4 regions of the Blautia sp. aa_0143 genome follow, and region 2 is predicted to be linked to each of the others. Evidence: riboswitches for the same ligand, from Rfam matches in the RefSeq annotation. Region 2 holds a riboswitch; each other region holds the start of a gene.

Region 1 (7,433 bases), on a different contig from region 2:
TCTTATCTGTTTTATCTGCTGTGAGAACCTTATCCAGCTTGTCCGTCTGCTCTTTGAAAACCTTTTCTGCCACATCTTCTTTTCCCAGAAGAACTGCGTAAAGCTTCATCCATTCGGTCCTTCCAAGAGGGTGACTCTCATAGCTGGAACGCTCTACCATTACAGGGATCCCGAACTGCTCCAGCTTCTCCTGTACCTCCGGATTGTGATGGATCATGGTGGATTCAATGGCAAGGTCACAGCCCTCGTTCAGGATCAGCTCGTAATCCGGAGCACTGTACTTGCCGGCATAGATCATCTTTTTCTGTTCCATAGCGTCCTTTGCTTCCTGGATATACCATCCGTCTTCCTTGGTTCCGGAAAGCTTGATGCTGTCAATCCCGTCGATAGCGCGGAAAAGATCCATGGCCGAGGTTGCTACCAGATAGATATTGTTTATGGGCTGCTGCAGAACCGCAATGTCAGGATCCAGCCCCTCCGGTGCTTTCTTGCCTTCGGGAACTACAAGAAACTGTCCTTCCTGATCAATGGTGAGCAGCGCATAGCCATCGTTGTAGTAATCCACATTAAATTCCTTTGCGTAGGAAAGCTCCATACTGTGATCAAAGGTAAGGCCTGGAATATCCGCAGGCTTATGTTCTGTCTCTGCTGCCTGCACTGCAAAAGCACACCCCAGGATCAGGGTCAGCGTCAGAAATATGTATGAAATTATTTTTTTCATTTTTCTTCCTTTTTCATGCTCGAAGAATCAAAATTCAGGGTATACTCAATCTCGTGAGGAGTACTCATGGCTACAGTATCTGCAGTCACTTCCATTTCTGCGTCAAAGACTGTGACCGGGATCTCAAATGTGGAGTTTCCGTCTTTGTTCACCGGCTCATATTTTTCGCCGTCCACGATCATGTAATCATAATTCGGACTGCTCCAGATGATGGTTGCCGTAGCTTCTTTGTCCTTGATCTCTACTTTAGCTGGAGATTCTACAGATGCTCTTCCTGTTCCGCCTGTAAGGGTTACATCCGTCTCATAGGTTCCGTCCTCCAGCTTCAGCTCTTCCGGTTTTTTCCCTTCGGATTTTTTGTCGTCAGAGGTTTTTACAGGATTCTTTACGCTGACTTTATGGTCGTACCATTTGCCTTTTTCTCCCAGGATCGCCACGTTAAATTCCTCACCAATGGCCGGTACCGGGATATCAAATCCGTAAACCTCCTCTGTATAACCATCGCTGTACTTCACTGTATCTGTGGTCGGCTCAATGATCTCTGCTCCGTCCTTCTGGGCATCCTCGGCAGTTCCCGCAAACAGGTTAACGATCTTCTTGGAAACCAGACTTACGTGGATGGTCATTTTACCATCTTTGACCGTGAGCTCTCCTTTTTTGTCATTGGCCTCATTTACATGAAACATGCTGCTGTCTGTACCAAACTCTGCTGTATAAACGCCATCTTCCAGGGTATCTGCTTTGGCTGCATCTGTATCCTTTTCTTCGGAAGCTTCTGCTTCCTCACCGGACTCTGTTTTTGTTTCATCTGTTTTTGCCATCGCAGGCACAGAGCCCAGCACCAGGACTGATGCACTTGCCATTGCAAGAATTAAGTTTACATAGCGTTTTTTCATGATAATCTTCTCCCTTCCATAGATACAGCAATCTGCCCGGAAAACAGTCTTCCTGATCTTTCCGGGCAGTTACATTGATTTCTTATAGGTATCTGAACTCACTCAGATATTTTTATATTTATTATTCTGCGGACTCCTCAGCAGAATCAGCCTCTGTATCTGCTGCTGCATCAGAATCTGCGGACTCCTCAGTGCTTCCCAGAGAATCGATGGCTGCCTTTGTATGCTCTACATAAAGCTTCTCAACTGCTTCGATTCTTCCAAGACCCTCGATCTGGCAGTCAACCTTATCGAAGTTTCCGGATGCTACAAACTGGCTCTTCCAGGAATCCTCCTCATCACCGGCCATATCGTTATTTGCATGGTCTCCGGCAACAACCATCAGCGGACGAAGAACAACGTTCTTGTATCCTGCTTCTTTTACCTTCTCGATAACCTTGTCGCAGGCTGTATCTTCCGGCTTACCCTCTACAGTACCGATGAATGCGTTCTTCAATCCAAGGTTTTCCATCTGTGTCTGCATCTGATCGTATGTAACGTTAGCTGTATGAGATGTTCCATGTCCCATGAATACGAATGCTGTGCCAGCCTCAGCTGCTGCATCCATGCTGTCAAATCCGGCCTCTTTGCAAGCCGTATCTGTGATTGCCTGAGCAACGGCTTTCTTGTCATCATTGATCACAGTTGCATCGTCTCCAACCTCACCGAGCATTGGCTCTGCGATAGCTACAGACTCGAATTTATCTTTATAGCCATTGATCGCTTCTGTCATCTCATCGTACTCAGCACCATGCATCAGATGGGTAGGCTGTACAACCAGATTCTTAACACCATTCTCTACTGCACGGTCAAGAGCCTGCTGCATGTTATCGATCACTTCATCATCTCTTGCCTCTACATGGTTGATGATGATCTGTGCTGTAAATGCTCTTCTTACAGACCAGTCCGGATAAGCTTCTGCAAGAGCATCCTCGATTCCCTTGACATCCTCTGCACGGCTGTCATTGAAGGAAGTACCAAAGCTTACAACAAGAAGTTCATTCTCACCGATCTCATCCTGGTTACGCGGATCGTCCTTGGAAGCATCTCCTGTGTCACGTCCGAAATAATCCGGATCTGCATTCTCACCCTCTACCAGTTCTTTCTGAGCATCTGTCAGAGCATCCCATGCTTCTTTGGCTGCCTTGCAGTCCTCATCTGTTGTGTCGTTTCTTTCCTGTACATAGATCTTGTCGATCAGAGCTGCTACATTATCTGCTGCTTCCTGATCTGCATCAGAAGCCTCTGTGGTATCAGCTGCCTCAGCGTTCTCTTCTGTAGCAGAATCCTCTGCTGCCATTGCTGTTGTAGCCGCACCCATAGAGCATGTCATGGAAACTGCGAGCATCAGAGCTAACATTGTTTTTCTTTTCATTTCTCATTGTCCTCTTTTCATGTATTTCCAGAATACTGATATGTACAAAAAAGCAGCAGCTCTCTGCGGCCGCCTGCTCACACATGATTCTCTGCGCAATACAAATACATAAAAAGAAGTTCTGTATTGTTATGGAGAATACCGATTCGTAAACCGCGAATCCCTGAATCTCACAATAAGGCAGTTCTCCTGACTTGGTTCCACGCTGCTTTCCCTTCCCGGTCTCCCAGTGGTTATAAAAGCAGCTCCCCTTTCACAGTGACGGTATCGTTCCGGATTCTCACCGGATTCTCTTTTGCACATCCGACTGGATGCAACCTTATCATTATAACATTTGCACATATTTTCTTTTACCTGGTTATCTAACTTTTACCACAAACTCATAAATTTGTCAAGATTGATGTCAGACGATTCACGATTTTCTGTGATCTTCACTCACAAAAAATACCTCGCGAATTATTACCAGTGAACAGTAACCGGTTTTCTCCCTGTATCTGTCAGTTATTATCAGAATACTTTCTCCAATATTCATGCATATCCTGCATAAAAAACAGCCCCTTTCTGTCATCACCCTGATATCAGAAATGGACTGTCTTACACTGGATATTCGCAATCCGCTTCGCTACTTGCTCATAACAGATAAACTGCTCTGCAGTTTATCTAGTCAAGCGGATATTCGCAATCCGCTTTGCTACTTGCTCATAACAGATAAACTGCTCTGCAGTTTATCTGTTAAAATACTCCTGCTCCAGGTATCTGGCTACGTAGACTCCGCTGGCAGATGCATGGGACAGAGAATGGGTCACGCCGCTACAGTCTCCGATAACAAAGAGACCCTTGTGGCAGGTTTCCAGATTTTCGTCGATCTCGACCTCCATGTTGTAGAATTTAACCTCAACGCCATAAAGCAAAGTATCATCATCTGCGGTTCCCGGTGCGATCTTATCCAGAGCATAGATCATCTCGATGATGCCATCTAGGATACGTTTCGGCATAACAAGGCTTAAATCTCCCGGTGTCGCAGAAAGTGTAGGTGTTACGAAACTTTCCTCAATACGGGCTTTTGTGCTTCGTCTTCCGCGGATCAGATCTCCAAACCGCTGTACCATAACACCACCGCCAAGCATATTGGAAAGTCTTGCAATGCTCTCACCGTATCCGTTGCTGTCATGGAACGGCTCTGAGAAATGCTTGGATACCAGAAGGGCAAAGTTTGTATTGTTGGTATGCTTTGCCGGATCTTCGTAGCTGTGACCGTTTACTGTGATGATACCGTTGGTATTTTCATTCACGACAACACCTCGCGGGTTCATGCAGAAGGTACGGACCATATCCTCAAACTTCTCAGTTCTGTAAACGATCTTGCTCTCATAAAGCTCATCTGTCAGACGGCTGAAAACCTCTGCCGGAAGCTCCACACGGACTCCGATGTCCACACGGTTGGAAAGAGTCGGGATCTTAAGCTCTGTACATACCGTCTCCATCCATTTACTTCCGCTTCGTCCTGCGGAGATGATACAGTAAGTTCCCTCGTAACGCTCATCTCCTACAAAAACTGCATAACCGTCTTCAGTTTTTTCTACTTTGTCAACAGATGCGTCAAAATAGAAGTCCACATGGTCTTTCATTTTTTCATAGAGGTTCTGAAGTACCACATAGTTGATATCTGTTCCCAGATGGCGGACTGATGCATCCAGAAGATGCAGGCCGTTCTGAAGGCAGAGCTTACGGATCTCGCTGTTTGTGGTAGAATAAAGTTTGGTTCCCTCACCGCCATGCATCAGGTTCAGTTTATCTACATATTCCATCAGCTCTGTAGCTGTATCCTTGCCGATATGCTGGTACAGAGTTCCGCCAAACTGATTGGTGATATTGTATTTTCCGTCGGAGAAAGCGCCTGCACCGCCAAATCCCTTCATGATCGCACAGGTTTTGCAGTGGATACAGGATTTTACTTTCTTTCCGTCGATGGGACATTTTCTTTTTTCCAGAGGATGACCAGCTTCAAAAACCGCGATCTTTTTCTCCGGATCATTATTCATCAGTTCATAGGCCGCAAAGATTCCACCGGGACCTGCTCCTACGATCAGTACATCATATTTCATAAATAAAAACTCCTTATCTTGTATTGCACATTTTCAGTGCTTTGTTTTTGCACAAACCCTGTCTATTCTACAATAAACGTGTTCAAAAGTCACCGTTTTTTTTCGGTTTTGGAAAAAAATCCTCAATCCTTCCGGAACCTTCCGATCTTAAGCTTTCTTCCATCTGTTTCCACGGTAATAGCACCGTTTTTCATGGTGTATTCCACCTGACTTCCGGCCTCTTTAAGCCGCTCTACGGTTTCCGGTGACGGATGTCCGTAGGTGTTGGTGAGCGAACAGGAAATGATCGCCACTTCCGGCTTTATTTTCTCAAGAAATGCTTCTGTGGTAGAATAACGGGAACCGTGATGTCCCACCTTCAGACAGTCAACATCCTCAAGCCCCCCGGCTGCCAGAAGCTTTTTCTCCGTATCTGCACCGATATCTCCGGTAAAAAGCATCTGAAAATCTCCAAAAGACAACTCCATCACCATAGCTTCCTCATTCACATCTTTTCCTGTGGCATTTTTCTCCGGCCACAGAACAGAAAAAGATACTTTGCCGCAAGGCAATTCATCCCCTTTTACTGCTGTCACGACCTTAACTCCGGCTGTTTTTGCTGCCTCTGCAAGCTCCCTCCACGCATCTGGTCTTTCCGCCCAGGCAGGCAGGATCAGATATCCGGCCCGGATGGTTGTAAGACCTTTTCCCATATATTCCAGAAGCTCCTTCACACCGTTGATATGATCCTGATCTGTATGGGAAATAAAAATCCCATCCAGCCAGGAAATCCCCTGACTTTTCAATGCCGGCAAAAGGCAGTATCTTCCAAGATCCGACTGGCTGCTGCTTCCTCCGTCAATCAGAAAATGGTGATCCTCCGGGGTCTCCACAAGAATACCGTCACCTTGTCCTACATCCAGGCAGATCACCTTCAGACTTCCTGCTGGATGATATCCCAGTATCAGGATTCCGACTGCCAGAAAAATACCGGCTGTTATCCGGATAGCATATAGCTTCCAACAACCTGCTTCCGCCCGCTCCTCTGATAACTCCGTTTCCTCACTGACTGCTTTTTTCTTCCGGAGCTGTTCTTTTATATACTGTCCCATAAACAGGACTATTATCAAAAAGCCATAATATACCACAATCTGCCATATTTCCGGCTCCCCTCCGATCCAAGTACTCCATCCTGATCTTCCTGCCAGACTGCAGAGATATTCATAAAAAAGCAGCAGTACCCTTGCCGGCAGGATTACCAGTTTTGCCGCAGGAATACTGAGAATTCCCAGCAGCAGCGCCACCATTCCTCCAGTCAGCACTACCCCCACACTTGGAAGCACCAACAGATTCAGGATAAATCCGGCAATAGAGACTTCTCCGAAAAACTTCAGCATCACCGGCAGAGTCACAAGCTGAAGAGCTATAGGACTTACCAGTGCCTTTGTCCATTTTTTCTCCTCCGCTTCTGCAAGGGCACAGATCTTTTCCGCAGCGAGCCCCATTCCCAGAACACAGCCAAAGGACAGAAGAAATCCACTGTCCAGGAGATAGGCCGGAGATTCCACAAGGATCATCATGGCAGTTACGGAAAGAGCACTCATCATATCATAGATCCGTCCGGTGATCCTGGCTCCCATGGCGATCAAAAACATAGTTACTGCACGCATGGTGGAAACACTCCCTCCGGTCATGATCCCATACTGCAGCATCACTCCCAGAGAAAAAATCCCGGCAGGCCAGATCCCCAGTCCCATCTTCTTTAGAAGGTTGTAAAGCCCCATTCCCAGAATACTGATATGAAGTCCGCTGATGGCAAGGATATGTATGATTCCGGCCAGCTGATAGCGCATCTGTGTTTCCGGATCCAGTTCCTGTTTGTCTCCAAGCGTCATGGCACAAAAAACAGGTGCATCTTTTCCTGCAGCTTCCTTCAGGATCTGTCTGCAGCTTTCTTTTATCTCCAAAAGGAGCTGCCTGTAGCCGGAATACACTGCTGTTTTCTTTTGGAGCACAGCGTTCTTCATAAAATAATAAATATGACGACAGGCGTAATACTGTTGGCTGTCAAAGCCCCCCGGATTCGCAGGACCTTCCACTCTTTTCAGCGTTCCCTTGACCAGGATCCGCATTCCCGGTTTCAGATCTTCTTCTTTTTTGAGAAATATTCTTACATTTTCAATTGGAAATTTTTTTGACTGATGGATAAGATATGTTTTTTTCAGATAAACAGACTGGGAAAATTCTGTGTTTTCATACTGTTCCACCTCCCCGCAGATTATGGAACCAGGGTGCGCTTCGATCTGCTCCTGCACATT
Region 2 (7,433 bases):
ATCCTCGTTCTTGCAGATGAGACTGCAAATCCTCGTTATATTGCAGCAGATCTTCTTTCTCAGGCAGAACATGATGAGATGGCATCTGCGATCCTGATCACAACAAATGAGGAATTTGCAGATCAGGTAGATAAAGAAGTCAGAGGTTTTGTTGAGGTACTTTCCAGAAAAGCCATTATTGAGAAATCCCTGGAGAACTTTGGTTATATCCTGATCGCAGAAGATATGGACGAGGCCATTGAGGCTGCCAATGAAATTGCTTCTGAGCATATGGAGATCGTCACAAAGAATCCTTTTGAAGATATGATGAAGGTACGAAATGCAGGTGCGATCTTTATCGGAGAGCACAGCTCTGAACCCCTTGGAGATTATTTTGCAGGACCAAACCACGTACTTCCTACCAATGGAACCGCCAAATTTTTCTCCGCACTTTCTGTAGATGATTTTATCAAAAAATCCAGTATTGTATATTATTCCAGGGAAGCACTCCGAAAGATCCACAAGGACATTATCCAGTTTGCCACATCGGAACAGCTGACTGCACACGCAAATTCCATTGCAGTCCGTTTTGAGGAAGAGGACAAGGAGAACGAATAATGGCAAGAGAAGCACTGATCGAAAGAAACACAAAAGAAACGCAGATACGTCTGCAGCTGAATATTGATGGAACAGGAAGTTCCGATATTGATACAGGCATTGGCTTTTTTGACCATATGCTGGACGGTTTTACGCGCCATGGACTGTATGATCTTACGCTGAGAGTCCACGGTGATCTGAATGTAGATGATCATCACACCATTGAAGATACAGGGATCGTCCTTGGAAACGCTATCCGTGAGGCAGTTGGCGACAAAAAAGGGATCAAACGTTACGGCAGCTGTATCCTTCCTATGGATGAAGTGCTTGTGCTCTGCGCAGTAGATCTTTCCGGAAGACCTTATCTCGGATGGGATGCAGAGTTTTCTACGGAAAAAATAGGAGATATGGCTACAGAGATGGTAAAGGAATTCTTTTATGCAGTATCCTATTCCGCAGCAATGAATCTTCACATCAAGGTTCTTTCCGGAGGAAACAGCCATCATGTGGCAGAGGCCATGTTTAAAAGCTTTGCGAAAGCCCTTGATGCAGCCACACAGTACGATTCCCGGATCACAGACGTGCTTTCTACCAAGGGAAGCCTCTGATACAGAAGGAGACCACTTATGAACAAACAGTTGATCCCATGCCTTTATCTTCATTCAGAAAAGGCGGTAACCGGATTTGGACAGAGAAATCTTTTCGGAGACGGAAATGTAGAAACACTTGCAAAATTTTACGGTGACAATGGGGCAGATGAGCTTCTGGTATTTGACTTTTCTTCCACAGATGCAGAGCATGACCGTGCGATCGGAAAAATCCGTGATATCTGTCAGGTATCTGAGATCCCGGTGATCGCAGCGGGAAATATCAAACGTATGGAAGATGTAAAAAAGCTGATCTATGCGGGATGTGCCAAAGTTGTACTGAATTTTTCGAAAGAGAATAATATCAAGCTTCTGGAAGAAGTATCCCGGCGCTTTGGAAAAGAGCGTATGATGATCAGCATCTCTGATCTGAGAGAATTCACAGAAAATCAGGATCTGATCGAAACATATGCAGACACTGTTCTGGCTTTGGACACTGTCGAAAATGAAATTGCAGAGATTTCTCAGATTTCCATTGTTCTTCATACCGATGAAAACAGATCTGAGAGCGTTCTGGAGCTTTTAGGAGAACCAGCTGTGTCCGGACTTTGCGGTGCTTATGTAAGCAGTCTTGAAAATGATCTGCATACATTTAAGGAAACCTGCGAAGAAGCCGGAATTCCGGTAAACACATATAAAAGTAATATTGCATGGTCGGACTTTAAATTAAACAGTGACGGAATGGTTCCGGTTATTGTCCAGGATTACCGGACGGATGAAGTACTGATGCTGGCCTATATGAATGAGCTTGCTTTTAACACAACATTGAAGCTTGGAAAAATGACATACTGGAGTCGCAGCCGGAATGAGCTCTGGACCAAAGGTCTGACATCCGGCCACGTACAGTATGTAAAGTCTCTTACCATTGACTGTGATAATGATACGATCCTTGCCAAAGTGGAGCAGGTGGGCGCAGCCTGCCATACAGGAAACCGTACTTGTTTCTTCAAACCGCTGATGAAAAAGGAGTACGATGATACCAATCCTCTTCACGTGTTCCAGAATGTGTATGATGTGATCACTGACCGAAAAGAACATCCAAAGGAAGGTTCCTATACCAATTATCTTTTTGATAAAGGAATCGACAAGATTTTGAAAAAAGTCGGTGAAGAATGCACAGAGATCGTCATTGCAGCCAAAAATCCGGATAAAGAAGAGATTAAATACGAAATTTCAGATTTTCTTTATCATATGATGGTACTCATGGTGGAAAAAGGAGTCAGCTGGGAAGAAATCACCAAAGAATTGGTAAAAAGATAAATTATATATCATTCAGGAAAAAAGCTTTTGTACGTCGGATCAGAATGAACGGTTACGAAAGCTTTTTTCTGTTTTCCCGGAATCTTAAAAGAATATGTACAATTTCGGTTAGGCATGATATACTTATCGTCAAAAGTGCGGAAATATAAAAAAGGAAAAGGGAAACAACCAATGATCAAAATTGATGACTGGGTGATTGAAAAAGGAGAGAAGGCACAGGGGAAAATTAAGATCACAGGATACGGCATAGCAATGCCGGCAACTGTGATATGCGGAGTGAAAGACGGACCGACGATACTGATCACAGCGGGAATACACAGTGCGGAGTATGTAGGAATCCAGGCGGCAATGGAACTTGCAAAAGAATTTCAACCGGAAGAACTAAAGGGAAATGTGATCATCGTTCCACTGGTCAATGTCAGTGGCTTTGAGCATCGCACCATGAGTCTAGTCTATGAGGATGGCAAGAACCTGAACCGCGTTTTCCCCGGAGATCCTGAGGGAACAGCTGCAGATCGTATTGCCTATGCTATAGTGACAAAGCTTTTTTCCATAGCAGATTATTATATCGACCTGCATAGCGGAGATGGGTTCGAACAGCTTCATCCCTATGTTTATTATGTAGGGGTTGTAGATGAAAAGACAGCAGAGAAATCATTACATATGGCACGGCATATCGGCGTAAAATATGTGGTCCGTTCCACAACTGCCACAGGTGGCGCCTACAATTATGCTTCTTCTCTTGGAATTCCAAGTATTCTTATCGAAAGAGGCGGACACAGCTACTGGACCTGGGAGGAAGTAGAACAGGATAAAAGAGACGTCCGTCACCTTGTTTTTCATCTCCAGGGAAAGAAATGTCATGGTCTGAAGCATTACCGTCAGATGCTTCTGGAAAATGTAGTCTATGAATATGCGCCGTATACCGGATGCTGGTATCCGTCCAAGAAGCCTGGAGAATACTTTTTTAAGGGGGAAGAACTGGGTGAACTGAGAGATTACTATGGGAATTTACTTTACACCTCTATTGCAACTGAAAACGGAGTCGTACTTTATCAGACAGCCAGTCTGAACATTATTGAAGACGGACCAATGATCGCATATGCAGCGATCACGGAGACTCTGACCTGATAGTAAACAACCTTTTCAGAACGCTTCTGTCTGAAATCATATTGAAACAGTAAGAAAACCGGGTTTTACCATTTGCTATTCTATTTGTAAAAATAGTGAGGTAAAATCCGTGTTTTTTTAGCAGATTAGATAAATCCAATTGTCAAATCCCCCATGGGGGATATATACAATTCAAGCATCTTTAACAAAATTTATGAGTTTTCTAAAAATATAACATTTTTCCATAGACATAAACTATAGTTTTATCATATAATGTTTCAGTAATTTGACAGCATTTGCTGATTTTCACATCAGCCGTTGTAAGTTCTGAGAGGATTAATAGGGAAACCGGTGTAAATCCGGTACGATCCCGTCACTGTAAGGGGAAATCCTCAGACAAAGTACCACTGGTCGAGTGCGTGAGAAATAGACCGGGAAGGTGTCTGAGGGTAAGGATCCTAAGTCAGGAGACCTGCTTGCAATTGTTTTAAAATGATTCTTACGGAAGATAGGAAGCATATTTATTTTGTGTGCCCGTATTTCGTCACGGGCTTTTTTCGTGCAAATTTTCTAAAATTCCATGCATATTCTGCATATTGAGAATCCAATAGTTTCTTTTATCTAACTAAATTAAAACGGCAATGTTAAAATCGCATCAAATGAGGAAAGGAGTAAAACGTGACAAAGAAACAAGTAGGAAAAAGATTTCTCCAGATCATCATTGTATTATTTGGAATCAGCTTTTTCACATTTGGACTGACCTACCTGTCACCTGGTGATCCTGCGGAGATCATGCTGACAGAGTGTGGTAATCTTCCTACACCAGAGCTTCTGGAACAGACAAGACATGAGCTTGGCCTTGATCAGCCCTTTCTCGTGCAGTATGGTTCCTGGCTGAAGGGTGTTGTTACAGGAGATATGGGACAGTCCTATTCTTTCAAAATGCCGGTAACAGATAAACTGGTATCCTGTTTCTGGCCGACGCTGAGGATGTCGTTGCTGGCACTTCTGATGATGGTCATTATTTCCATACCGCTTGGAATCCTGGCCGCTGTATATCAGAACAAATTCCCGGATTATTTTGTGAGAGGAATTACCTTTGTGGGAGTATCTGTTCCAAGCTTCTGGCTGGGCCTGATCCTTCTCAGCATCTTTGGTGTTCAGCTTCGCTGGATCAATGTTGCAGGAGGCAGTACGGATTTTAAATCCATGATCCTCCCGGCGCTGACTCTTGCACTTGCCATGTCTGCAAAATATACCAGACAGGTAAGAAGTGCAGTGCTGGAGGAACTTCATCAGGATTATGTCACAGGTGCAAGAATGCGTGGAATCAAGGAAAGCGTCATTCTCTGGAAACACGTCCTTCCTAATGTTATGCTTCCGCTGGTAACGCTGTTGGGACTTTCCCTTGGAAGTCTTCTGGGAGGTACTGCAGTTGTAGAGATCATTTACAACTGGCCTGGAATGGGAAATATGGCAGTAAAGGCGATTTCCTGTCGTGACTATCCTCTTGTACAGGGCTATGTACTTTGGATCGCGATCCTGTACATGTGCATCAACCTGCTTGTGGATCTGTCCTATACTTATCTCGATCCAAGACTTAAGGAGGATAGATAATTGAAAAAGGTATTACGAACATTCAAAGAAAATAAACAGTTCACTCTTTTCTTCATTCTGGGTCTCGTGGTGATCGGAATTGCGATCTTTGCGCCGCAGCTCTCACCATATGATCCACTGAATGCAGTTATGACCGAATCACTGCAGGAGCCAAGCTCCGCTCATCCGTTCGGAACGGATAAGCTTGGACGAGATCTTCTTTCCCGTGTTATCTTCGGAACAAGAACCTCTCTGATCATGACCTTATGTCTGGTTGCAGTGATCTTTGTCATCGGTACATTTTTAGGAGTTATTGCCGGATATTTCGGCGGCGTTGTGGATGCAGTGATCATGCGTATCGCAGATATGATGATCTCCTTCCCTGGGCTTGTACTGGCCATTGCCATTGCCGGTATGCTTGGACCAAACTTGGTCAATGCCGTTATTTCCATTGCGGCTGTAAGCTGGACAAAATATGCCCGTCTTGCACGAAGTATGGTCTTGAAAGTCAAGAAGAGTCTTTACATAGAGGCAGCTATAGTAAACGGAACAAAGACCTGGAAAATTCTTCTTGTACACATTCTTCCCAACATGGTAACCCAGATGGTGGTAACTGCGGCAGCAGATATCGGAACTATGATGCTGGAGCTGGCTTCCCTTTCATTCCTGGGATTTGGTGCAACTGCGCCGACACCGGAGTGGGGACTGATGCTGAATGAAGGAAGAACCTACATGGCAAAGGCGCCATGGCTTATGATCTACCCTGGTATCGCTATCGTAATCTGTGTTGTTGTTTTCAACATGCTTGGAGACAGCATCCGTGATGTACTGGATCCGCGCCAGGATCAATAAAACAACTCTGTAACAAACCAACACCATATGATCAGTATATTATCTTTAGGAGGATGAAATGAGAAATAATGTAGTTAAAAAAGTGCTGGCTGCTACACTTGCATGTATGATGACCCTTTCAATGGCAACAGTGGCTCAGGCAAAAGGTGACAAAAAAAGTGATAAGGAGATCACCATCGGAGTAACAAGCTTTGCAGATACACTGGAGCCGACAGAGCAGTATTTCAGCTGGGTTGTATCCCGTTATGCGATCGGCGAGTGCCTTACAAAATTCGATGAGAACGGTGAGATCGTTCCATGTCTTGCGGAAGAGTGGGAAAACAGTGACGATGGAAAAACATGGACCTTCAAGATCCGTGAGGGCGTAAAATTCTCCAACGGTGACGATATGACACCGGAAATGGTAAAAGCCTCCATCGAACGTACCGCTGAAAAGAGTGACCGTGTTCCGGAATTCTTTGATCTCGACAGCCTCGAAGTTGACGGACAGAACCTGATCTTCCATCTGAACAGAGCAAATGCAAACATGGCCGGATGCCTTGCAGACCCGCTGTTTCTGATCGTAGATACAAATGTAGATGATTCTACATTTGCCATGGAAGGACCGATCTGTACAGGACCTTACGCAGTAGAGTCCTTCAGCCCGACGGATTCCTGTATCGTAGTAAAAAATGAGAACTACTGGGATGGAGAAGTTCCCCTTGATAAAGTTACACTGAAATGTGTGGATGACCAGACAACACGTTCCATGGCTCTTCAGACAGGTGAGATCGATATCGCTTACAACCTGAAAACAGAGAACCTGGTTGAGTTTGAGGGAAATGACAATTACGACATCCAGGAGCTTCAGTCTCTTCGTTCCACCTATGCATTCATGAACCAGAATGAGGATCATGCACTCAGCGATAAGGCTCTTCGCCAGGCACTTCTTCGTGGCCTTGACAAGGAAACATACTGCAACACTCTTCTTGAGGGTGGCGCAACAGCTGGTAAAGCACCGGTTCCTCCAACACTTGACTTTGGATTCGATGATCTGAAGGATGAGAATTCCTATGATCCGGACAGCGCAAAGAAGATCCTTGATGAGGCCGGATACAAAGATGTTGACGGTGACGGATTTGTAGAAACTCCTGACGGAGATCCTCTTGTTCTTGATTTTGTTATCTACACAAGCCGTGCCGAGCTTGGTGTATACGCACAGGCAGCACAGGCCAGTCTGAAGGAGATCGGTATCAACGTAAACCTGAACACAGTAAGTTATGAGACACTTCTTGACATGAGAGATTCCGGTCAGTATGACCTTCTGATCTGGAACGTGCTGGTAGCAAACACTGGAGACCCTGAGAACTACTTAAGAGAGAACTGGTACAGCTCCTCTGCAAACAATACTGC
Region 3 (7,433 bases), on a different contig from region 2:
ACTTATGAGCAGGACCGTAAGAGTCTTGAAAAATATTCCAATACGATCCAGCAGGTGGCAAACCTGGAGGCACAGTACACACAGGAGAAGGCAGAGCTGGAGGGAATGAAGCAGGAATATGAGGCAGAGTCCCAGAACCTGCAGGCACAGCTGGATGAGAAGCGTGCCACATCCGCAGATTATGATAATGAGATCGCCTACGCACAGCAGCAGGCTACAGATTATGCCAACCTTCTTGCAGAGCAGACTGCAGAGCTTCAGAGATTAGAGGCTGAGCGTATTGCAGCAGAGGAAGAGGCAAGACGTCAGGCCGAGGCTGAAGCAGCAGCGAGAGCACAGGCTGAGGCAGAAGAGGAAGCAAGACGCCAGGCAGAGCAGGAAGCACAGCAGGATGAGGCGGACGAGAGCGAAGACGGACAGTACGATGAGGACGGCGACGTGATCGAGAATGCAGATGAGGATACTGCAGAAGATGACACCGAGGATGTGGATGAAGATGCAGACAATGGTGAGAATGATGATGCGTCCGAGGATACTGAGAATACAGAGGATAATGCAGACGCAGATTACGATAACAGCACAGACGCATCTGAAGAAAGTGCAGAGGACACATCTAATGCAGAGGATACATCTTCAGACAGTGACAGTTCTTCTTACAGCAGTGGTTCCGGATCTTCTGTTGTGAATTATGCTACACAGTTTGTGGGAAATCCTTACGTATGGGGCGGAACAAGCCTTACCAATGGTGCAGACTGCTCCGGATTTGTACAGAGTGTCTATGCGAACTTCGGAGTCAGCCTTCCGAGAACCTCCTATGAGCAGCAGAATGCAGGTACAGAAGTATCCTACGCAGATGCACAGCCGGGAGATCTGATCTGCTATGGCGGACACGTGGCTATTTACATGGGTAATGGCCAGATCGTTCATGCATCGAACTCTCAGGATGGGATCAAGATCAGCAATGATGCTACATACAGAACAATTGTATCTGTAAGACGTCTTGTATAATAAGAACGTACAATAGAAAATAAAAATACAGCAGCCCGACAGCAGTTTGTCGGGCTGTTTTTGACGTCGGAAAAAATATTGAAAACCCATGGAACGGAGTGAACAGCAATAAAATATGCTCAAAAATGTATAAATATTGAAAACAGTATTGACATATAATTAACAGGATGTTATTATAATGTCAGTATAATTCCATATTGAACATAGCAAGTGCTGAGGATAGCTGACAGTTATATATTGATTATCAGAAGTCCACAGAAAAGGGAATCAGGTGTGAAACCTGAGCGATCCGGTCACTGTAACGGAGGAGCGAATCTCATAGTCCATTGTACGTATGTATGAGAAGGAGAGAGGAGCCATGATCCCGGAGCCAGGAAACCTGCTTGTTATGGCGAGGTTAAACTTCCGTGTAAAGTGTAACAACCATTTCAGGGACTCCGCACCCCTGGGACGTTGTCTACTTTTTTACGAGAGTAGGCATTTTTTTATGGAATGCGCCTGTTCATATGAATTATACATGATTAAATGGCAGGCGATACTACTCCGGATACATTCGTTCCCTCCGCGCACTCATGAACGGATTATATTTCTACCCCGGGGTGGCATCGCTACCTCTTTTTTATAGGAAAAAGTTATGTGTGGTTATGTCAGGAGAGGAGAAAAGAGCCATGGAGAAACCATACTGGGAAGGCAAAGAATACTCTTACTTCAGCCACAAAAATTGTGAGTATTTTCCGTGCCATAAAGGAGCAGATCCGGAGAACTTCAATTGTCTGTTCTGCTATTGTCCTTTATATGCACTGGGAGATAAATGTGGTGGTAATTTCCGCTTTACGGAAAGCGGGATTAAAGACTGCACCGAGTGCAAGCTTCCTCACAGAAGAGAAAATTTTGGATATGTTACAGGTAAATATAGCGAGCTTGCGGAAATTGTACGGAAGCAGCGGGAAAAATAAAAAACAGGCCAGTTCAGATACAGGAAAATGTATATTCCTGTGTTTGAACTGGCCTGTTTTGTTTGGAGTGGACAATATCTGTTATCTGTCGGAAAAGATACAGAAGATCATTCTCTGGTTTGGAGAAAAACCCTGAGTCTGGGAATCTGGTTGTTGAGGATCAGCTGTTCCGGAAACATGGCCTGATGAACAAACTCAGCAGCACAGGTAAAATCTCCGATATGCTCCGGGCCATGGCTGTCACTGGAAAGAAGCAGCGGCAGATCATATTTGCGGCAGCATCGAAGGATCTCGAAACAGTTTTCTCTTGTGTCGCCACGATAGCCATAAGGTGCAAGAGAAGCTTCGTTGATCTCAAAGATCGTGCCGGTTTCTCTGGCAGCCCTTGCAAGCGCATCATAATTAACCGGGTAATGAGTGTTATCACTATGTCCGAGGATCTTTACACAGGGGTTTTTCATTACATTGATAAAAGCTTCTGTGTTTTCGGCTCTGGTACCGCAGCGGTAATTCCAGGCATGCATGCTGGCAATGGCGTAATCAAGTTTACATAATAATTCCTGATCTAAATCTACCGTTCCGTTGCGGTCAAGGATATTCAGTTCAATTCCGTAGAGTAATTCTACACCGAAATGTTTTTTGGGAGAATAGGTAAGGCTGCGGAAATAGGAGGAAGTTCCGGCTGCCAGAGTGCCGGGACCGTGATCAGTGATCCCGAGAAGCCGGAGACCTTTCTCGGCAGCTGCGCGTGCCATGTTTGTGATGGTACATTCCGTGCCGTGACCACTGGCGATGGAGTGGGTATGCATATCAGAAAGATACATAAAAATACACCTCTTTTACTGTTTGAGAACATGTGACAGAGCGGAATACGAATGTCCGCTTTGCATAAATTTTTCTGAAAAACAAAGGAATTCCTATATAAATTCAAGTATGGCAGAGCAGAAAAACAAAGTCAATAGAGAAAAACATAAAAATACAAAAAACAAATAAAATCAACAGGGCACAACCGATAAAACCCACAAAAACAGCTAGAAACACATGTTGGATTTCGTTGACATCGCAGTAGGGGTAAGGTATAATAAAACTACATGAGCACATAGCCGGACAGGAGCGGTTCTGGAAGCGTAGAGGCAGACAGATCACCAGAAACAACCGGTTATGAGAAAGGAGAATCATGGAGAAATTTCATATAGCAGATGTTCCGAAAACAGACAGGATCACACATCTTGTAGATAATCTTTATGCAAAGATGCCGGTGATCGAATCTGCCAGAGCAAAACTGATCACAGAGTCTTACAAAGCAACAGAAGACGAGCCGATCATCACCCGCAGAGCCAAGGCATTTGCCCACATCCTGCACAACATTCCGATCATCATCCGTGATGAGGAGCTGATCGTCGGAAGCAGCACTTTGGCGCCGAGAGGATGTCAGACGTTTCCGGAGTATTCTTTCCAGTGGCTGGAAGATGAGCTGGATACAGTGGCTACCAGAACAGCCGATCCATTTTATATTGCGGAGGAAACCAAGGCGGAGCTCCGTGAGGTACATAAATACTGGAAAGGCAAGACTACCAGTGAGCTTGCAACCTCCTATATGGCACCGGAAGCGATTCTTGCCATTGACCACAATATTTTTACACCCGGAAACTATTTCTACAATGGTGTAGGACACGTAACCGTTAAATATGAAGAAGTTCTGGCGATCGGCTATGAAGGGATCATTGCCAAAGCTCAGAAGGAACTGGATGAGTGTAATGTAGGAGATGGTGATTACGCAAAGAAATCCCGTTTCCTGGAAGCAGTTATCATGAGCTGTCAGGCAGTTATCGACTATGCACATCGCTATGCCGAGCTCGCAGAGCAGATGGCATATCAGTGTCAGGATCCGACCAGAAAACAGGAACTCCTTCAGATCGCATCCAATTGTACACGCGTACCGGCGAAGGGCGCCCGTAACTTCTATGAGGCGTGCCAGTCCTTCTGGTTTGTACAGCAGCTGATCCAGATGGAAAGCAGCGGACATTCTATTTCTCCGGGACGTTTTGACCAGTATATGTATCCGTATTACAAGAGTGATATGGAAGCAGGCAATCTTACCAGAGAATTTGCCCAGGAACTGATGGACTGCATATGGGTAAAATTAAACGACCTGAATAAATGCCGTGATGCTGCATCTGCAGAAGGCTTTGCAGGCTACAGCCTTTTCCAGAACCTGATCGCAGGTGGTCAGAACAAGGATGGCGAGGATGTGACCAATGATCTCTCCTTTATGTGCATCCAGGCGTCTATGCATGTGCACCTTCCGGCACCGTCTCTTTCTGTAAGAGTATGGAACGGATCACCACATGAATTCCTGATCAAGGCTGCAGAGCTTACAAGAACAGGAATCGGACTTCCGGCTTATTACAATGATGAGGTTATCATTCCTGCACTGCAGAACCGCGGCCTTTCTCTTGCAGATGCCAGAGAATATAACATCATCGGCTGTGTAGAACCGCAGAAGGCAGGTAAGACAGAGGGCTGGCATGACGCTGCATTCTTTAACATGTGCCGTCCGCTGGAGATGGTTTTCTCTAATGGTATGGACAAAGGGGTACAGATCAGTGTCCAGACCGGCGATGTTACAGAGATGAAGAGCTTCGATGAGTTCTATGATGCATATAAGAAACAGATGGAATATTTCATTTCCCTGCTTGTAAATGCTGATAATGCCATTGATGTGGCACATGCGGAGAGATGTCCGCTTCCATTCCTTTCCTGTATGGTGGATGACTGCCTGAAACGAGGCAAATCCGTTCAGGAAGGCGGAGCTGTTTATAACTTTACAGGTCCTCAGGGATTTGGTATTGCAAACATGGCAGATTCTCTGTATGCGATCCGCAAACTTGTATATGAAGAAAAGAAGATGACCATGGAAGAGCTGAAGGAGGCTCTGGCATGGAACTACGGCAAGGGTATCGATGCACAGTCTGCAGCAGATATCACCACCATTGTTATGCAGAAGCTTCAGGAGAATGGCATCCGCGTAAATGAGCAGACCGCAACAGCTGTTATGACAGCAGCTCTCGGAACAGAGCCATCTCCGGAGAAGAAAGCAAGATTCGAAGAGATCCACAAGATGATCGAGGAGGTTCCGAAGTTTGGAAACGATATCCCGGATGTGGATTATTTTGCAAGAGATGTGGCTTATACTTACACCAAGCCGCTTCAGAAATATATGAACCCGAGAGGCGGACATTATCAGGCAGGACTTTATCCTGTATCTGCAAACGTTCCTCTTGGCGGACAGACCGGTGCAACACCGGATGGCCGTTACGCACATACTCCGGTAGCAGATGGTGTTTCCCCGTCAGCCGGCAAGGATGTGAAGGGACCGACAGCTGCGGCAACTTCTGTATCCCGCCTGGATCATTTTATCGTATCCAACGGAACGCTGTTCAATCAGAAATTCCATCCGTCAGCACTTGCAGGAAGAGAAGGACTGGAGAAATTCGTAGCACTGATCCGCGGATACTTTGATCAGAAGGGTATGCATATGCAGTTTAACGTTGTTGACAGAGAAACACTTCTGGATGCACAGAAGCATCCGGAGAAGTACAAACATCTGGTTGTACGTGTTGCAGGCTACAGCGCATTGTTCACTACACTTTCCAGATCTCTGCAGGACGATATCATCAGACGTACTGAGCAGGGCTTCTAAAGGAGTAACGAATGGACTATTTGGATACAAAGGGCAGGATCTTTGATATTCAGAAATATTCAGTACACGATGGACCGGGTATCCGTACCATCGTGTTCCTGAAGGGCTGCGTTCTTCGCTGCCGCTGGTGCTGTAATCCGGAATCACAGGAATACCGGATTCAGAACATGAAGGTTCTGGGAGAAGATAAAGTGATCGGCCGCGACGTGACAGTTCGTGAGATGATCGAAGAGGTGGAAAAAGACCGTGCCTATTATTATCGTTCCGGAGGCGGGATCACCCTTTCTGGAGGGGAATGTATGTGTCAGGCGGACTTTTCCAGAGATCTTCTTCGCGCGGCAAAGGAGAGAGGAATCAACACAGCGGTAGAAAGTATGGCCTGTGCCCCATGGGAAAAGATTGAACAGGTACTTCCCTATCTGGATGTATATCTGATGGATATCAAGCATATGGATCAGGAAAAACATAAAGAATTTACAGGACGGGCCAACGGACTGATGCTGGAGAATGCAAGAAGGGTTGCGCTCTACGGAAAAACCAGACTGGTGATCCGCGTTCCGGTGATCCCCACATTTAATGATTCTGTGGAAGAGATCCAGGCGATCGCAAGATTTGCAGCATCCCTTCCGGGCGTAAACAAGATCCATCTTCTTCCGTACCACAGACTGGGGCAGGATAAATATGAAGGACTTGGCAGACCCTATTTAATGGAAGGAATCCTTCCGCCTACAGCAGAACATATGCAGATGTTAAAGAATGCAGTGCATGCGGTATGCAGCCTGGACTGCCAGATCGGCGGCTGAGAGATACAGGATTACAGAAAAAAGATCCTTTACAAACAGAAAATATAAAAAACAATAAAAACAACACAAAATACAACAAGAAACCAACATAAAACAACGGATTGTCCTTGACTTATTTTGTGGTATGGGGTAAAATGTTCTCAGAAACAAAATAGTGCAATCCAATGCTCAAGGAGGAAATTAAGCATGGTAAACGAGTTTGAAATCAAAAAACAGCTTTGTGACATCGGTAAGAGAATCTACAACCGTAACATGGTTGCAGCTAACGACGGAAACTTTTCTGTTAAGATAGCTGAGAATGAATATCTTTGCACACCAACTGGTGTATCCAAAGGATTCATGACACCAGAGTTCATCTGTAAAGTAGATGGCAAGGGTAATGTGATCCAGGCTAACCCGGGATTCAAACCATCATCTGAGATCAAGATGCATATGAGAGTATATGAGAAGAGACCGGACGTAGGATCTGTTGTACATGCTCATCCAATCTATGCTACATCTTTCGCGATCGCAGGTATCCCGCTTACACAGCCAATTATGCCTGAGGCAGTTATCGCTCTTGGATGTGTTCCGATCGCTGAGTACGGCACACCTTCCACAATGGAGATTCCGGACAACCTTGAGAAATACCTTCCATACTTCGATGCAGTACTTCTTGAGAACCACGGAGCACTTACATGGAGCACAGACCTTAACGCTGCATATATGAAGATGGAGTCTGTAGAGTTCTATGCACAGCTTCTGTATCAGACCAAGCTCCTTGGCGGACCGAAGGAATTCGACAAAGAGAACATCGAGAAGCTCTATGCGATCCGTCGTAAATTCGGTATGCCTGGAAAACATCCGGCAAGCCTCTGCCTGAACAAAGACGGCAAGAACTGCCACAACTGCGGCGGTGCATGCCACAGCGAGGACTACAAACAGTTCCCAGGATATCAGTATGATTTCGTTGGAAAAGACTGT
Region 4 (7,433 bases), on a different contig from region 2:
AGCTGATAGATTTCTTCCAGGATCTGCTTCTGTACGGTTACATCCAAGGCTGTCGTCGGCTCATCTGCGATCAGATAATCCGGTTTCATGGACATGGCAATGGCGATCATAACACGTTGGCACATACCACCAGACAATTCGTAAGGTTTTTTCTTCATCAGTTCTTCCGGATCACGCAGATTCATCATCCGCAGACTTTCCAACGCTGCTTCCCTTGCCTGTTTTTTGCTCATTCTGCGATGTTTTCTCAGTCCTTCCAGAAGCAGTTGTTCAACTGTAAAGAGCGGATCGAGAGCAGCGGTCGGATCCTGAAAGATCATTCCGATCCTGTCTCCGTATAACTGTCGTTTTTCTTTTCCTGATAACTTCAGAAGACTCTTTTCGTTCAGTGTCACATCTCCGGATATCACCTTTCCATTTCCTGCAAGCAGATTCATGATCGTCAGAGAGGTAACTGACTTGCCGCTTCCGCTTTCTCCCACCAGAGCATGGATCCTTCCGCGTTTTACTTCCAGGCTGACATCTTTTACTGCATGAACCATTCCGTGAGAAGTCTGAAACTCCACATGTAGTCTTTTTACCTTTAGAACATCATTTTTGGGCTGTTCCATTCTGTATTCCCTCCCCCAGATAATTAAATGCCAGAACAATGATCATGATCAGTATGCCCGGATAAAACATCAGTCTTGGATAAGTCTGAATATAACTTCTACTGTCACTGAGCATGATCCCCCATTCCGGTGTCGGTGCCTGCACACCAAGGCCGATAAAGGAAAAACCGGCAATTGACAGAATGATCGAACCGATTTCCATTGTTGCCAGTGCGATTACAGATGGCAGGATATTTCTCAATACATGCCTAAATATGATCCTTGCGTGGCCGCAGCCGCCGGCTTTTAGTGCGGTCATATAATTTTTATTTTTTTCCTGAAGTGTCAATGCTCGGGCAAGCCTTGCATATTCTGCCCAGGATACGACCGATAAGGACAGGATCAGATGAGCGCCGCTGGCTCCTACGGTTCCTGCAATGGCAAGTGCCACAATAAAGACCGGCATAGCCATAAATACATCAATGATCCTCATAATTATGGAATCGATTTTTCCACCTACATATCCGGCAAACAGTCCGATCGGCACCCCGACACATACGGTGATCAGAAGCACCGTAAAGCTATAGCTCAGTGAATACCGGCTGCCCCAGAGAAGTCTTGATAAAATACATCGTCCCAGCTGATCAGTACCTAAAGGATATGCCGCCGACGGATTCTTTAATTTTATCGAAACATCCACAAGCAGTGGATCATGCGGCGCCAGTACAGGTGCAAAAATAGCTGCCAATGCAAAAATTATGACCACCATCAATCCTATTTTTGTTTTCGGTGACCGGAATACCTGTTTCCAGTACAGATTCTGGATCATGCTTTTTTCTGTTTTCTGCTTTCTTCTGCTTCCCATTCTATGATCTCTCCTTTACTTTAACTGGATTCGCCGGTCAATCGCAGAATAGGCGATATCCACAAGAAAATTTAATACTACAATGCCAACAGCCAGAATAAAGATAAAACATTGCAGCACCGGAGTGTCTTTTGAGATCACGGATTTCAATGCCAGATTTCCGATTCCCTGAATTGAAAAAATACTTTCTATCACAGCTGAGCCACAGAAAAAACCGATCACAATTGATACCAGACGTGTAAGCACAGGAATCAGGATATTTTTCAGACCATGACGCAAAATTACATTTACAGATGACAATCCCTTAGCTCTGCTGGCACGTATGTAATCCTGCTTCAGCACCTGTATCATATTGGTACGGATCAATCTCGTCATAATTCCAAAGAAACTGATATCCATGGCAAATGCCGCAAGAATCGGGATGCCTCCGGCATCTCCTCCGATCACGGAAATCACTTTTAGCTTTACTCCAAATATATAGAGCAGCATCAGACCGATCCAGAAAGACGGCATAGATACACTGAGGGACGACAAAATGCGAATGACTTTATCCAGAACTCTGTTTTCATAAATTGCCGACAAAATTCCAAGAGGGACTGATACGATCATCAACAATAAAAACGAAGTAACTGCCAGTTTAAATGTCTGTGGAAAATATCTTTTTAATTCCTCAAAAGCCGGTTTTCTGGTAGAATATGATTTTCCAAAATCGCCATGAAGTGCCTGATCCAGCCATTTCCCGTATTGTACCAGCACCGGCTGATCCAGTCCTTCCTCATGCCGTACTTCTTCTACCTGCTCCGGTGACGGATGCTCATATTTTTTCTCCGCCAGCACTCTGGCAGCATCACCTGCCGATATAAAACTCAGCATAAAAATAATAAATGTAACCGCCAGCACTACCGGAATCATAAATATAAAACGCTTTGCAATTACTTTTCCCATCTTCATCTCTCCTCATTTTTCATCTGTTTATTCGGTTAAAATAAAAAAAGCTGATATGATCCAGCATCATATCAGCACAAAAAACAAACCTCTACCTCAAGCAGAGCTTATTCCTTCTGTATCCCATCCGAATCAGAATTCTTCTGTCAAAAAGGCAAGTCTCCTGACTCCAGTTCTTCCTACTTACCATCTTCCCGGATCTCTCCAGTGATATTTTGGTTTTCGTCCCTGTCACAGTAGCGGTGGCTGTTCTGGCATTTCACCAGATTCCTTATTAAGTACTTTGTACACCCTTCTGACTATTCAATTTTCATAGTTGCAATGAATAAATATTATAATATCATACTTTTCTTTTTATATAAATAGTTTTTTGTCAAATATAAAATATCTGAACATTTCATAGTGAAACCCGGATATTTTCTGCCTGTATTATTATAAATCTCTTAAGTAAATAACATTATGTATGAACGGTGACTTCTTTATATTTCCGTATAATGATCATATAACTTACGAATAATAAAACAGCTGCACTGCTCCATGCACAGATCTCTGCATAGTATATTCCATCTTCACCGATCAGTTTTGGCAGCAGCAGCGCAACACTGACACGCATTATAAATTCTGCAATGCCGCTGGCAAGCGGAATCAAAGTATTACCCAGGCCCTGGATAGCGGAACGATACACATACAGCAGATACAGCACCCACAAAAAGACAGCCATGATAAACAAATACTTATATGCTATATCCAATACCTGTCGGGTCTGATCCGGTTCACCGGATACAAACAGGGACAGTACATTACGTCCAAACAGTACCATCATGCCGGAAATGAAAGCCGAAGTGAGCACTGCCATATAAGTGCCGCTGCGCACGCCTTTTCGAATCCTCTGGTATTTTTTTGCACCAAGATTCTGGCCCACATAGGTTGTAATAGCATATCCATATGAAACGGCAGCCATCTCCAAAACCCCATACAGCTTGTTCGATGCCGTAAATCCCGCCACAAACAGAAAACCAAATCCATTGATCACATACTGTACCACAAGTCCTCCCACGGAGATGATCACATTCTGTATCGCAAGAGGAACCGCCAGTTCCAAAAGCCGCAGGCTCATAGAGGGCTGCCTGTAAAAGTCCTTCTTTTCCAGGCGGATATCCGGGATTTTACGTAATACGATCAAACAGTACAAGGCAGAAAATCCCTGCGCGATAACGGTCGCCACTGCTGCTCCGGCTATACCCCAGCCAAAAACCGCCACAAATAACAAATCCAGTCCCACATTGATCACTGCTGCCACTGTCATTGCGATCAACGGAGATCTGCTGTTTCCAAGTGCCCGAAGGATCGCTGCAAATATATTATAAGCAGCTATGATCGGGATTCCTGCAAAGATCAGCCGCAAATATAGCATTGTCAGATCAATGACATTATCCGGTGTCTGTAAAAATAAAAGAACATGATAAACTGTACCTTCACTTACTGCGAGTACGACCACAGACAGTAATGCTGTCATGATATAGCTTTTCGCTACTGCACATTTCAGATTTTCCTTTTCCCTTGCTCCATAATACTGAGATACAAGAATAGAAAAACCCTGTGTGATACCTGTCATAATCCCCAACACCAGCCATACCAGCCAATCTCCGGCACCTACTGCCGCCAGTGCTTTAACTCCTACCACTTGTCCGACGATCATGGTGTCTGCCATTGTATAAAACTGCTGAAAAATATTTCCAAGCATCATTGGTATGGCAAAAGTTATGATCAGTTTTCCGGGAGATCCGGCAGTCATATCTTTTTCATTAGTTCCCATAAGAATCTCCTTTTCTTTTCATCCTTGACCGCTATTTTACAAGGGACTCTTACGAAACACAAGCCTATTTTTTCACAAAGTTTTTCTCATATTTTTGGTAGCTATTACATCTTTATAATCATTATTTTTAATGGATCATCTTTGCCACGCCTATCTTAAAACTCTTTCTTCTTCATGGCGCTCATACTATACTTATACGAAGCAAACCATATAAGCAGACTTAGCACAATGAGGGCAATCCCGATTTCAAGATCCCCTATTCCCCCTATCATATGCAGAATACTTTCTTTTAATCCCAAGTTAGTCTTCACAAAAGATCTAATTGTATAACAAATCGCAAAAATAATTAAAATTGCGATTGGCAGCACAATTCGCCCTTTCTCTCCTTCGAACCTTATCCTGATCGCGATCATAATTCCCGCAATTGCCTGAAACACAAAAAATGTGATCAACTCCATTGCCAGCATTTCCAGATCAAACACCTCTTCAGGATTTATGAGTACCATAATTCCTGCACAGATCATTCCAATGCACCATCCACATGCTGTCATGATAAAGGAAAAAATATATTTTTCTCTGACATATATTTTTTTATTTACGGGTAAAGAAAATAAATATGTGTAACCATGGCCATTTTCATCATAACTGATCGTATTACCTGAATATATCGCCAGAACAGATGGGATATACATTGCAATGAAAGCAGCTGCCTTTTTTCCTGTAAGTATAAAAAACAATGCTACAAACACTAACACCAAAAAAAGATTACCACCCTGTCGAAAAAACAATCGAAAATCCTTTTCCAAAAGCCCTCTGATTCCTTTCATCATCTTTCGCCTCCTGTCAACATCAGGATCACCTGATCGAGTGATCCGCTCTCTACTACGATTTCCGGATAATTTTCTATATAATACTGCTTCTCGTTCGTCAGACAGGCAACTCCAAAAAACTCTTTTTTCTCTTTCAAAAGATACCTTTTGTCCACTGCCTGATATTGTTCCTCACTGACCTTCAACACTGCATATTTTTCAAGAATCGTATCCATCGCTTCATGAAGTACAATCTTTCCTTTATGTATCACATAAATGTCATCACACAGATGTTCTAAGTCCGAAGAAATATGTGAGCTGATCAGGATACTTCTCTCCGGCTCTTCTTCCATATACTCTCTTAAAATATCCAGCATCCTTTCCCTCGCTCCGACATCAAGCCCTGCTGTCGGCTCATCCAGCATCAGGAATTCTGCCTGATGTGTCAATGCAACGATCAGATTCAGCTTTGCTTTCATTCCTGTTGAGTACTCTTTTATAAATTTATCCAACGGAATCTGATATTCTTCACACATCTGATGAAATTTTTCTGCTTCAAACTTTGGATATAATTTGGCAAGGACTGCCTCAACATCTTTCCCTTTCAAGTATCCACTGAATCCGGTTTCTGCCAGGACAACTCCCAGCTCTTCTTTCTCTTTTTCACTTAACTCTTCCGGTATTTTTCCCAGGATCTTTATCTCACCGGCATCATAAGAAATGAGTCCGAGCACTGCCTTGAACAAAGTACTCTTACCGGCTCCGTTCTCTCCAACCAGACCGGTGATTCTTCCTTTTTCTACATTTAACGAACAGTCTAACTGAAATTCACCGTAGCTTTTCTTTACTCCTTTGATCTCCAACATAATCATTCATCCTCCATGATGAGTTCAAACAACGAACGGATCTCTTCCTCTTTCATTCCGCAGCGCCTTCCCTTCTGAATTGCTGCTTCCAGATCCGCCTCAACCTCTTTCCTGCGCTCTTCTTCCATCAGCTGTGTATTCGAAGCCGCTACATACGTTCCTTTCCCATGAACTGTGACTGTCATGCCCTCTGCTTCCAGATTGTCATATGCTTTCTTCACAGTAAGTGCACTGATCTTCAGTTCCTTTGCCATTGTTCTCACGGACGGCAATATATCATTTTCTTTTAACTCTCCGGAGATGATCTGCGCCTTGATCTGCTCCATGATCTGTTCATAAATTGGTACCATCGATGTATTATTGATTATAATCTTCATATGTTCCCTCCTGTTGCAAACAGTATATAACAGTATAATACTGTTGTCAACTGTTATATACTGTTTTGCAGTAGTTGACTGCCGGGATATATTTTTTAGCACGAAAAAAGCACCTCTCGGTTTTCTGATTATTAACTCTGAGAAGTGCTCTTGTTTTATATCTAATTTTAGTACAGCTTTGCACCTGCCGGGATTCTGTCATCTACCATCAGAAGGTTCAGTCCTTCATGACCATCTTCCTCAGGTACTGCTGAGATCAGCATACCCTCGGAATCGATTCCCATCATGAAGGAATTCATTCTGATCAAATGCTCTTATTTTATTTCTTTTTAACTCATTCAATGTTAAAAGTATAGTTTTTGTTTCTGTCTTCATTATCCTGCTGCTGAAGATAAAACATTGCCTTTTGAGTTTCAATCTCCGCTTTCAGTTCTTCTTTTGTCGGCAGGTATAATTTGTACTTGGAAGCAAATAATTGTTCATTGCCATGCATAACAGAATAACGGGCAATATCATCATCTGTATCGGAACAAAGAACAATACCGATTGTTGGGTTATCGCCCTCACTACGTTTCAATTCATCATACATACGGATATACATATCCATCTGTCCTACATCTTGATGTGTTATCTTTTCTGTTTTCAGGTCGATGAGGACAAAGCATTTCAGTATGTAATTGTAAAACACAAGGTCGATATAATAGTCCTGTTTCTCCGTATGGATATGCTGCTGCCTTGCCACAAAAGCATATCCCTTTCCAAGCTCCATCAAAAATTTCTGCAAATTGGAAAGAATACTTTTCTCAAGGTCACTCTCTGTAAAATCTGTATTCTGCGAAAAGCCTAAAAACTCCGCAACTACCGGATTCTTGATAAACTCCAACTTATCATTCTGATACGGTGCAGTCAGTTCCTTCATTTCACTTTCTACAAGCTCTTTTTTCTGAGTTTTGAGCATACGGTAATAATACTGAGAAGAAATATTCCTCTGCAAAGTACGGACACTCCAAGTCTGTTTTGCGGCTTCTTTCTCATACCAGTCGCGAGCTGCCTTCTCTTTAACCTGTAATAATGTTGCATAATGCGACCAAGACAGTAACCCAACAGATTTTCCAGACGATGTCTGGAAAATTTCAGGATAGGTCTTATAGAAAGAATCCTCTGC

Evidence for each region. Region 2 has a riboswitch for cobalamin ahead of nikB (nickel ABC transporter permease). Riboswitches for the same ligand answer to the same signal wherever they lie in the genome.
Region 1: linked by a shared signal. The riboswitch ahead of EAI83_RS02750 (sirohydrochlorin cobaltochelatase) and the one ahead of nikB (nickel ABC transporter permease) in region 2 are both predicted to bind cobalamin.
Region 3: linked by a shared signal. The riboswitch ahead of EAI83_RS02685 (cysteine-rich small domain-containing protein) and the one ahead of nikB (nickel ABC transporter permease) in region 2 are both predicted to bind cobalamin.
Region 4: linked by a shared signal. The riboswitch ahead of EAI83_RS09210 (ABC transporter permease) and the one ahead of nikB (nickel ABC transporter permease) in region 2 are both predicted to bind cobalamin.

The regions. Positions count from the first base shown of each region.
Region 1 covers NZ_RCXU01000004.1:38,692-46,124, forward strand. The annotation lists gene EAI83_RS02740 (ABC transporter substrate-binding protein) at 1-721, opposite strand, end outside; gene EAI83_RS02745 (hypothetical protein) at 718-1,617, opposite strand; gene EAI83_RS02750 (sirohydrochlorin cobaltochelatase) at 1,739-3,031, opposite strand; cobalamin riboswitch at 3,194-3,368, opposite strand; gene EAI83_RS02755 (NAD(P)/FAD-dependent oxidoreductase) at 3,757-5,136, opposite strand; gene EAI83_RS02760 (DNA internalization-related competence protein ComEC/Rec2) at 5,259-7,433, opposite strand, start outside.
Region 2 covers NZ_RCXU01000021.1:61,099-68,531, forward strand. The annotation lists gene hisD (histidinol dehydrogenase) at 1-597, shown strand, start outside; gene hisB (imidazoleglycerol-phosphate dehydratase HisB) at 597-1,184, shown strand; gene hisIE (bifunctional phosphoribosyl-AMP cyclohydrolase/phosphoribosyl-ATP diphosphatase HisIE) at 1,203-2,483, shown strand; gene EAI83_RS11905 (M14 family metallopeptidase) at 2,655-3,614, shown strand; cobalamin riboswitch at 3,899-4,087, shown strand; gene nikB (nickel ABC transporter permease) at 4,272-5,210, shown strand; gene nikC (nickel transporter permease) at 5,211-6,041, shown strand; gene EAI83_RS11920 (ABC transporter substrate-binding protein) at 6,100-7,433, shown strand, end outside.
Region 3 covers NZ_RCXU01000004.1:19,403-26,835, reverse strand. The annotation lists gene EAI83_RS02690 (C40 family peptidase) at 1-1,008, shown strand, start outside; cobalamin riboswitch at 1,240-1,409, shown strand; gene EAI83_RS02685 (cysteine-rich small domain-containing protein) at 1,677-1,964, shown strand; gene EAI83_RS02680 (phosphatase) at 2,072-2,788, opposite strand; gene EAI83_RS02675 (glycyl radical protein) at 3,142-5,667, shown strand; gene EAI83_RS02670 (glycyl-radical enzyme activating protein) at 5,679-6,470, shown strand; gene EAI83_RS02665 (class II aldolase/adducin family protein) at 6,657-7,433, shown strand, end outside.
Region 4 covers NZ_RCXU01000015.1:36,977-44,409, reverse strand. The annotation lists gene EAI83_RS09220 (ABC transporter ATP-binding protein) at 1-611, opposite strand, end outside; gene nikC (nickel transporter permease) at 592-1,455, opposite strand; gene EAI83_RS09210 (ABC transporter permease) at 1,471-2,400, opposite strand; cobalamin riboswitch at 2,537-2,710, opposite strand; gene EAI83_RS09205 (MATE family efflux transporter) at 2,858-4,216, opposite strand; gene EAI83_RS09200 (ABC-2 transporter permease) at 4,372-5,046, opposite strand; gene EAI83_RS09195 (ABC transporter ATP-binding protein) at 5,043-5,891, opposite strand; gene EAI83_RS09190 (GntR family transcriptional regulator) at 5,894-6,268, opposite strand; partial or broken gene EAI83_RS09185 (methionine--tRNA ligase subunit beta) at 6,436-6,555, opposite strand; gene EAI83_RS17540 (PDDEXK nuclease domain-containing protein) at 6,603-7,433, opposite strand, start outside.